3 regions of the Priestia sp. YIM B13486 genome follow, and region 3 is predicted to be linked to each of the others. Evidence: riboswitches for the same ligand, from Rfam matches in the RefSeq annotation. Region 3 holds a riboswitch; each other region holds the start of a gene.
What was found. A riboswitch is a leader RNA that binds a small molecule or an ion and turns the genes downstream of it on or off. The one in region 3 is predicted to bind cyclic di-AMP.

Region 1 (3,277 bases), on a different contig from region 3:
AAAACGCTCGTGCTCTCCGTTTTTCATCGTTACTTCAATAAAACACGACACGGGCAAATGCAGCTTTTCATAATCAATATCAATCGTATACCCTTTTATAACGCCAAAGCTCTCTAGCTGCCTTACTCGCTCTGCCACCGAAGGAGGAGACAAATTAATTTGTTTTCCTAGCTCTCGTAAGGAAAGGCGGCTGTTTTGCTGCAGCGCCTGCAAAATCGATAAATCAATTTCATCAATTTTCAATTGAAAACCTTCTTTCTCATTAACGTTTCATTTGATTAGTAATAGTAGATAAAATGTTTTATATGTAATCTGAAATTTCCATTTTTCTTACTATAATAATTAAAAAGGAGTGAGTGAAAAATGGCAAGAGTTTTATTAGCAAACGAAGAGGGAACAAATTTTGAAAAAGCATTGAATTTAATTCCGCATGTAAAAAGATTGTACGATGAGCTTTACGAAACGCTTTGGAACAGCGGTATAGTAGAAAAAGAGACTAAGGAAAAAATGAGGCTTTACCTAGCAGGTGTTAACGGCTGTGAGACATGTATGAGCATGTCATATGTAGGCGATGAGACGCTTAATCAAAAAGTGTTAAGAGAAAAAGAGCTGGAAGAAAAAGATCGACTGCTGTTTCGATTTATTGATGTATACCGGGTGCGTCCAAGGGAGTTGACGGATGCTGATATGGATCAATTAAAGAAATTTTACAGTGATACGCAGCTGTTAGAGCTTTTAGCTGTTATTAATTTATTTGATCAATTTCACAAAATGATTGTCAGTTTAGATTTATATGATTTTTGCAGCTTGCAGGGCAAGTGAGGTCTTCCCTAAAAATATCTTGACAGACAAAATCCACAGGAGTAAGATAGCTTTCGTGAAGTGAAATGTATCATGAATCGAATCGATTATTCTAAAAAATAGATCATAGACATTTGAATAAAAATCGCTTAATCCATTACGGAGCGGAGGACCCATTATTTACGCACATATTGTGCTCCGGGGTGAATCCTTAAAAAGGTAGGGTTACTCTTAAAACCCGAACCCGACAGCTAACTTCGCAAGCGTTTTGAGGGGGAAGAGTGTGAAAAAACACAGGAGCCTTCCTGTGTTTTTTTGCGCTTTTTTTAAGAAAAAGATGTAATTTTTTAGAAAAAGTATAAGCTAAGAGAACACACAGCAGTTGAAGAAAGGAATAAATACATTATGAAAAAACAGTTTGCTGTATTGGGATTAGGTCGTTTTGGAGGCAGTTTGGTTGAAGAGTTTGCTAATCTGGATGTGGATGTGCTCGCTATTGACCGCAATCAGGAGGTAGTAAATAAATTTAGCAACTCAGCTACATATGTTGTGCAGGCGAATGCAATTGATGAAGCTAGCTTAAAGGGGCTAGGTATTCGCAATGTTGATCATGCTCTTATTTCGTTTGGGGATGATATCGAAGCGAGCGTGCTCGCAACGATGCTTTTAAAAGATATGGGCGTTAAGCAAGTATGGGTAAAAGCAGTGAATATGTATCATCAAAAGGTGCTGGAGAAAATAGGAGCGGACAAAGTCATTCATCCTGAGCGCGATATTGCTAAGCGTATTGCTCATCACGTGGTGTCAGAAAAGATCATTGATTACATTGAACTGTCAAAGGATTATAGTATTGTCGAAATTGTCGCCTCTAAGAAACTTCATAATAAAACGCTGTTTGATTTGAACATTCGTGCCAAGTACGGCTGCAACATTATCGGCTTTCAGCGAAAAGACGGGGAAATGGTGATTTCGCCTACCGCGCATGAAATAATTGAACAAGGAGATATGCTGATTGTTATCGGACATAATCGCGATTTGAACCGTTTTGAAGAAGAAGGAGTTTAACTTATGAAAAAACAAATCATTAAACTCACCCCTCCGCAGCTGCTTGTCTCCATTTTTGGCGGAGGAATTATTATAGGTGCTCTTCTATTGATGATGCCTGTTTCTACTACTGAGCCCATCCGGTGGGTAGACGCCCTTTTTACGTCTACTTCCGCGATGACAGTAACCGGCTTAGCCGTCGTAGATACAGGTACACGTTTTACCGTCATTGGTCAAACGATTATTATGCTGTTAATTCAAATAGGCGGTCTTGGCATTATGTCATTTGCCGTGTTGATTTTTATGATGCTAGGTAAAAAAATTGGATTTAAAGAGCGTATGCTCGTTCAGCAGGCATTAAATCAAACGAGCATCGGCGGAGTTGTCCTGCTAGTTAAAAGACTGTTTATCTTTTCATTTTTAATTGAGTTTGTTGCACTTATCTTTCTAGCGATACGCTGGGTTCCGGAGTTCGGATGGTCTAAGGGGCTGTTCTTTAGCTTGTTTCATTCGATTTCGGCTTTTAATAACGCAGGGTTCGGACTATTATCTGACAGCCTGGTTCAGTATGTAGGAGATCCCATTATTAACATAACGATTTCTTTTTTGTTCATTATCGGTGGATTAGGGTTTACCGTCCTTGCAGATATGTGGGTAAAAAAATCCTATAAAAAGCTAACGCTGCATTCGAAAATTATGATCATCAGCACGTTTGCGATTAACGTGGTTGCCATGCTTTTTATTTTTTTCTTGGAGTACAGCAATCCACATACGCTCGGAAGTTTGTCATTAGGAGACAAAGTGTGGGCATCTTATTTTCAAGCTGTAACGACACGTACAGCAGGTTTTAATAGTATCGATATAGGAAGTTTGCATGATTCCACTATATTTTTAATGGTTATGTTAATGTTTATTGGTGCAGGAAGTGCTTCAACAGGAGGCGGTATCAAACTCACGACGTTTGTGGTGATTATTTTTTCTGTATGGGCATTTTTACGAAGCCGGGAAGATATTGTGCTATTAAAGAGACGACTTCTTCCTCTTCACGTGTTTAAGGCACTAGCCATCACGATGATTTCAATTATGTTTGTATTTGGGGCCATTTTCCTGTTAAATATTTCGGAAAACCTGCCGTTTGTAAAAATTATGTTTGAAGTTGTTTCTGCATTTGGAACAGTAGGTTTATCGATGGGAGCAACTCCTGAACTTTCGTACTTTGGACGCGTGATTATTATCTTTATCATGTTTTTAGGAAAAGTGGGGCCATTAACGCTTGCGTTTTCATTATCTAAGCAAAAGCGTGAAGCCGTTCGTTATCCAAATGAAGATATAATGCTGGGGTAGAAAAATCGCCTTCGATGAGGCGATTTTTTTATATTATTTATACGTTCAAGACATATAAGAGGTTACGCACAAAACAGTTGCGATGAAT
Region 2 (3,277 bases), on a different contig from region 3:
GGAAACATTAAACCCTGTGCTTACTGTACTTTCTCCGAAAAGATCCGGAACAACGGCTAAAAAAAGCGTAATAATAAACCCGATTTCTACTACGAACATGATAGGATTTTTTATCATCGTTCTTGGGCTTAGCTTGATAAAAGCCTGTTTTACTGATTGAATAAAAATCGATGAAGCCTGTTTATCTACAGAACCTTGAATGTGACTGTTACGCTCTAATTCAAGATCATTCACAAAATTCCGTTTATTCATTATGATCCTCCGCTTTCTTTATTACAGTGTTAAATACTCAGCAACCGGCCCAAGTACAAGCACTGGGAAAAACGTAAGTGCCCCTACAATAACGGTAGTTCCAATTAAAATGCCGCTAAATAAAGACGTATCCGTTTTAAATGTCCCAGGTGTTTCAGGAACAAGCTGCTTAGCTGCTAGTGAGCTTGATACTGCCAGCATCGTAATTAGTCCGAAGTAGCGTCCAATATACATAACAATTCCCGTAGAAATGTTCCAAATCGGCGTTGCGTCACCCAGTCCTTCAAAACCAGATCCATTGTTTGCTGCTGACGACGTAAATTCATACAGTGCCTGGCTTAACCCGTGAAAGCCTGGGTTTGATATACCTTCTATTCCTAAATGAGTAGTGAGCGCCACGGCTGTTCCCCCTAAAATTAACAGCGGCTGTAGAATAAGCGTCACGGCGATGAGCTTCATTTCTTTTCCTTCAATTTTTTTACCTACGTATTCTGGTGTTCTTCCAACCATTAAACCTGATAAAAATACGGCGATGATGACGTACATCATGACATTCATAAATCCTGCTCCGACACCGCCGAATACGGTATTTAACATCATATTTCCAAGCGTCAATAACCCGGTAAGAGGCGTAAGGGTATCGTGCATCGCGTTAACCGCGCCTGTTTCACTCGCTGTCGTCACGATGGCGTACAGAGTTGACATGCCGACTCCAAAACGAACTTCTTTGCCTTCCATGTAACCGCTCGCCTCATTTAAATGAAAAGCATCAAGTCTTGGGTTGCCGCCCCACTCTGTTACAAACGCTGTACTTAAAATAACAATAAAGAGCATACTCATCGCTACAAACAAGATGCGACCTTGCTTACGCTGTCCGATCATTTTTCCGTACGTAAAAGGAAGTGCGGTTGGCAATAAAAGCATAAGGACAATTTGTAATACATTGCTCCACGCATTGGGATTTTCAAATGGATGAGCTGAATTGACACCAAAAAATCCTCCTCCGTTGTTGCCTAGCTCTTTGATTGAAAGAAAAGAAGCAACTGGTCCCCTTGCTATTTGCTGTGATGCCCCTTCTATTGTATGGGCAGTCACAGTCCCGCTTAGCGTTTGAGGGACACCTAAAAAAGCAAATAAAATGCCTGTTATAAAAGCGATAGGAAGTAAAACACGCGTAATTGATTTTACAAAATCAACAAAAAAGTTTCCCATTTCCTTCCCTGCCAACCCTCGAATAAAAGCGATTGCTGCTGCAAGTGCTGTTGCTGGTGCAGCAAACATCATAAATACAACGGCTGCCATCTGCGAGAAATAGGACAAGCCTGATTCACCGCTGTAATGCTGCAAGTTCGTATTTGTCATAAAACTAATAGCCGTGTTAAAAGCAAGAGCCGGATCCATTCCTTTAATATGGTTTGGATTAAGCGGCAGTACCCCTTGAAACCGGAAGATAAGATACACCACAAAAATCATAAACGTATTCGCCAAAACGAGAGCAAGTGCATATTGCTTCCACGTCTGATTATGCCCTTTAATTCCTGCCGCTTTAAACATCACCGATTCTATCTTCCCTATTAAGCTAGTGTTTTTATCGTTTGAAAACACATTCGCTATATAAATACCTACGGGCTTTGCAATAAGCGCTACAAAAACAAGCAGCAGCGCAACTGATAGTAGAAAAATCCCCACGTTTTATTCCTCCGCTTATTAAAATTGTTCTGGGTTTAACAGTACATATACTAAATAAATTAAAACGAGAACTGAAATACCTAACAAAATGAACGACATGTTCACTTCTCCTCTCTTTCGTCTACTACATGAGACGACCAGCAAATAATTCCGTACATAGCAGCTGTTAATATGGCAAGCATTCCAAGCATGATCATATCCAAGTTGCTCCCTCCTAACTGTTTCCTAACAAAAAAGATAGTTTCTAAGCTTATTGACTGTTACTGTGCGTAAAGTATCACGCCCAAGTGAGCTAGCTGCGAAAGGTTATCTTTGATTGTTTATTCCTCACGTATTGTTAATCTCGTTTTAAAAGCCCTACTATATCCTCTTTACGGTGCAGACATAGCCTGCTCTCCTATTTTCTCCATAAAAAAAACCGCAGAAGAGAGTTCCCTTCCGCGGTTTAATGCACGACAAATAAGCCGTGATTGACACGAATTTTTTACTCCCAAAACGCTTACGGAGTTAGCTGTCGGATTCGGGTTATGGAAGTAACCCTACTCAGTTAAGAGATTCACCCCTAGTACATACGTACAAAATATTGGGTCCCCCGCTCATAATTGATTAAGCGTATATTTGTTATTTAATTTTTAGACTTAATTATGGTTTTTACTGCTGCGTTTAAAACTTTGATTAGCTAACGTAGACAAATAGCGGTTTGCTAGATCAAAAGATTGCTGATCGCACATTGCCCGATATTCAATCATTTGAATCATTTGCTTAGATAAATGCATTTTGACGCTCCTTTCACCTGTATTTGGAAAGGAGCGTACTATCCGCTGTTATAGAAAACGACCACGATTACACCATCCTCTCTCTTAACGCTTACGAAGTTAGCTGACGGGTTCGGGTCAAGAAAGTAACCCTACTCAATTAAGAGATTCACCCCTGATAAGTGGGTCCTCCGCTCTTTCCTTCTCTTTCAGAAAAGACTCAGCGTTTCACTGTGGAACGTTTCATGAGAGTAATCTTACTCCTGTTAAAATTTACTGTCAACAACATTTTTTGAAATTTTAAAAGCTTTATTTTTCTATGTGTATTCATTATTTTAAAATAATAGATTCAAAGAAAAAAAGCGTTCTTATCTCCTCGATAAGAACGCTTTTTTTAGCTCATTTTCTCAATTTCATTTACAAGAATTGAAATGGCATCCGTTTTTGTTGCTTCACGCATTGTACGCTTCATCGTACTTGCCTGCTGCTGAAGTTCATTTACTTCACGCAAAAACACTTCTTTTGTTAACTGTTCTTCTTCCACAACCATACAGTAGCCTTTTTTCTTAAAGGACTGTGCA
Region 3 (3,277 bases):
CATCAATAATTTCTTTTACGCCGTGTCCAATACTTGCTGTAACTGCCCCCGACGAAGCATCTATGTACCTTTTTCCATCTTGGTCGTACAAATAAATTCCTTTTCCATATGAAATAACTGGGTAGTCGTCGTCGAGCAGCGGCTTTATTACATGAGTTTTATTCATTTCCGCACTCTCCTTTCAAACATACACTCTTATTAAACTGTATGCTGAAACGAAGAGTTTCTTGCCAATAAAAAAAGCCCTAGCATATAGCTAGAGCTTTTACGCTTATTAAGCTGATTGCGTTACAGATTTATCGATACGCTTTGCTTCTGACTCAGCCACAATAACGGCACACGCAGCGTCTCCCGTAATATTTACAGATGTACGAAGCATGTCAAGCAAGCGATCAATTCCAATAATCAATCCGATACCTGCTACAGGCAGACCAACCGAACTCAATACCATTGCTAGCATAATGAGACCAACTCCAGGCACACCTGCTGTACCAATACTAGCAAGCACCGCTGTCAATACAACCGTCACAAGAGCACCCAGCGACAGGTCAACGCCGTATACTTGTGCAATAAAAATAGTCGCTACACCTTGCATAATTGCCGTTCCATCCATGTTAATGGTAGCACCTAACGGCTGAACAAAACTGCTGATGGACTCCGGGACACGAAGATTTTTTTGAGCCACATTCATTGAAATCGGAAGCGTTGCATTACTGCTTGATGTACTGAATCCAACTGTCATCGCAGGAGCAAAACCTTTAAAGAATTCAATTGGGTTACGTCTGGCCATAAGAGCGACTGATCCCCCATATGTTACGATCGAATGGATAAACAGTGCGAGCACGACTACAATCATGTACAGCCCCATCGCTTTAATTGCCTGCCAGCCTTGACTTCCGACTGCTGTTGCAAGAAGCCCAAATGTTCCGTAAGGAGCAAACTTCATCACTAGATTCACAAGGTACATCATCAATTCATTGCCTTGCTCAAGTAAATTGTAAAGCCCTTTTGTTTTACTTCCAAGCATCGTTATACCAAAACCGATAAAGATAGAGAAAACGATAAGTTGAAGCATATTCCCTTCAGCCATCGCTTGAATTGGATTGACTGGAATCATATTTAAGAATGTTTCTCCAACCGGCGGTGCTTTTTCGGCTTCAAAAGAAGCGTTTTTTGTATCAAAAGATCCAAATGTTCCTGGTTTAATAACAAATGCTAATAATAAACCAATTACAATAGCAACGGTTGTTGTCACTAGGAAGTACGAAACTGTTTTAGCCCCGATTCTTCCTAGTTTTTTAGGATCTCCTAAACCTGCTACACCTAACGTGATAGAGAAAAACACAATTGGTACAACAAGCATTTTAATTAAGCTTAAGAAAATTTGGCCAAGCGGTGTAAACAAGTACTTGTCCAGCGGAGCAAAAGCACTTGGAGCAAAAGCGTTAATTAACACTCCTACAATAGCACCAGCAATTAGCGCGATAATGATCTTTGTCGATAGCTTCATAGATTTACCTCCCGTAAATAAATTATATTAGAATGATTCTAACTACTATACTTATTTTACCATGCATTGAGAACGATAACACTCAAAATATACAATATATTAAAAATTTTCAGATTAATAGTTTAGGAATATTTTTAGCTATACAAAAAACCATGAGAATATCATGGTGTCATAGACCTGTTATTCCCTCACTGAATGCTTACGGAGTTAGCTGTCGGATTCGGGTACGTGAGTTACCCTACTTGATTCATTCAAGATTCACCCCAAGTACATTACGCACAAATATGGGTCCCCCGTTCTCTTATAAAACAAAAGAGATTAAGCAAATAATTTTCTTTAATATTTTTGCATGATAATAATTGTTACTTTAATTAAAATTCATTTTATATGTTTCTGTCAAGTTTTTATTCAAAAATAATGCATGATTTTATCATAAAAAGTTGATAATTGTTATATTTTAAAATTTTTACATCATATTTCAATAAACCACAAATACTTATTTAACAAGACTTACAATCTAATGGATAAAAAATTAATTCAAAAAATAGTTTGTAAAGTGAACTTTATTCTCATTAACTCTCATTCATAAATTTGCATAATTATTCTAATATCCGTGTACTTTATTGCTTTCATAAATATTTTACTCATCAAAAAATAACTCTTTTCAACTGTTGATTTTATCCTTGTATTGCTTGATATACCCTCCTTAAAATTCCACTGAATTTATTGATGCAAAGAAATGGACATTATCAATTCGCCTTATTGTATTTAATTCTGTTCACGATAGAAGGATGGATTCCGTCATACTTTTTAAAAAAGAGCGGGTAATTATCATATAAAACTATCGGAGTTGGAGCGGTACAAGTTCTTTACTTTTTACTTAGTCGCTCTCGTTATTTAACACATAAAAAAAAGAGGCCGTGACGGCCTCTTTTTTTATACAGTAACAGGTTCAGAACTTGCTTTGCGATTCTTTAATTTTTCAACAATGTCACGCGCTACCCACACACCGCACGCACTTGCCTGCGCGAGCCCTCGCGTAATACCAGCTCCGTCTCCTCCCACGTATAAACCAGAAATTTCAGTTTCAAACTTATCGTTTAACTTCGGACGGGCGGAGTAAAATTTCGCTTCCACACCGTAAAATAGCGTATGTTCAGATGCTAACCCAGGCGTTACATGATCCAGTGCTTCTGTCATTTCAATTAAGCTTTTCATCGTATTATAAGGAAGCACTAAGCCCAAGTCACCAGGTACAGCTTCTTTTAACGTTGGTTCTAAAAAGCCTTCTTTAATTCGAGTCGCTGTTGAACGACGGCCCTTTAAAATATCTCCATACTTTTGAACAACTAAGCCCCCGTTTGACAGCATATTAGCTAATCTTGATACTTCGTGCGCATATTCGTTCGGCTGATCAAATGGATCCGAAAATTTATGAGAAACAAGCAGCGCAAAGTTCGTATTTTGACTTCCAAGCTTCGGATCTTTGTATGCGTGTCCATTTGCTAACATAATACCTGAATGATTCTCTACTACCACATGTCCTGAAGGATTGCTGCAGAACGTTCTGACTCTTGTACCTACAGACGTATTGTAAATGAATTTCCCTTCGTACAAGTGCTTGTTGATTTCTTCCATAACAACGTTGGATGTTTCGACTCGAACGCCGATGTCCACTTGATTGTTAATCATTTTCAAACGACGTTTTTTTAGTAAGTCGCTCATCCACTTCGAGCCGTCTCGACCTGGTGAAACAACCACTTTATC

Region 1: another riboswitch for cyclic di-AMP. It lies ahead of ACFX4G_RS21165 (potassium channel family protein); the one in region 3 lies ahead of ACFX4G_RS25270 (dicarboxylate/amino acid:cation symporter).
Region 2: another riboswitch for cyclic di-AMP. It lies ahead of kdpF (K(+)-transporting ATPase subunit F); the one in region 3 lies ahead of ACFX4G_RS25270 (dicarboxylate/amino acid:cation symporter).

What each region holds. Positions count from the first base shown of each region.
Region 1 is NZ_JBHZOZ010000009.1:124,725-128,001, reverse strand. Features, by position in the region: gene ACFX4G_RS21175 (Lrp/AsnC family transcriptional regulator) at 1-243, opposite strand, end outside; gene ACFX4G_RS21170 (carboxymuconolactone decarboxylase family protein) at 364-822, shown strand; cyclic di-AMP (ydaO/yuaA leader) riboswitch at 938-1,082, shown strand; gene ACFX4G_RS21165 (potassium channel family protein) at 1,207-1,866, shown strand; gene ACFX4G_RS21160 (TrkH family potassium uptake protein) at 1,870-3,189, shown strand.
Region 2 is NZ_JBHZOZ010000003.1:436,086-439,362, reverse strand. Features, by position in the region: gene kdpB (potassium-transporting ATPase subunit KdpB) at 1-252, opposite strand, end outside; gene kdpA (potassium-transporting ATPase subunit KdpA) at 274-1,935, opposite strand; gene kdpF (K(+)-transporting ATPase subunit F) at 1,960-2,040, opposite strand; cyclic di-AMP (ydaO/yuaA leader) riboswitch at 2,424-2,564, opposite strand; gene ACFX4G_RS10645 (hypothetical protein) at 2,580-2,717, opposite strand; cyclic di-AMP (ydaO/yuaA leader) riboswitch at 2,790-2,932, opposite strand; gene ACFX4G_RS10640 (undecaprenyldiphospho-muramoylpentapeptide beta-N-acetylglucosaminyltransferase) at 3,091-3,277, opposite strand, start outside.
Region 3 is NZ_JBHZOZ010000015.1:90,308-93,584, forward strand. Features, by position in the region: gene ACFX4G_RS25265 (aspartate aminotransferase family protein) at 1-166, opposite strand, end outside; gene ACFX4G_RS25270 (dicarboxylate/amino acid:cation symporter) at 275-1,510, opposite strand; cyclic di-AMP (ydaO/yuaA leader) riboswitch at 1,691-1,845, opposite strand; gene ACFX4G_RS25275 (NAD(P)/FAD-dependent oxidoreductase) at 2,447-3,277, opposite strand, start outside.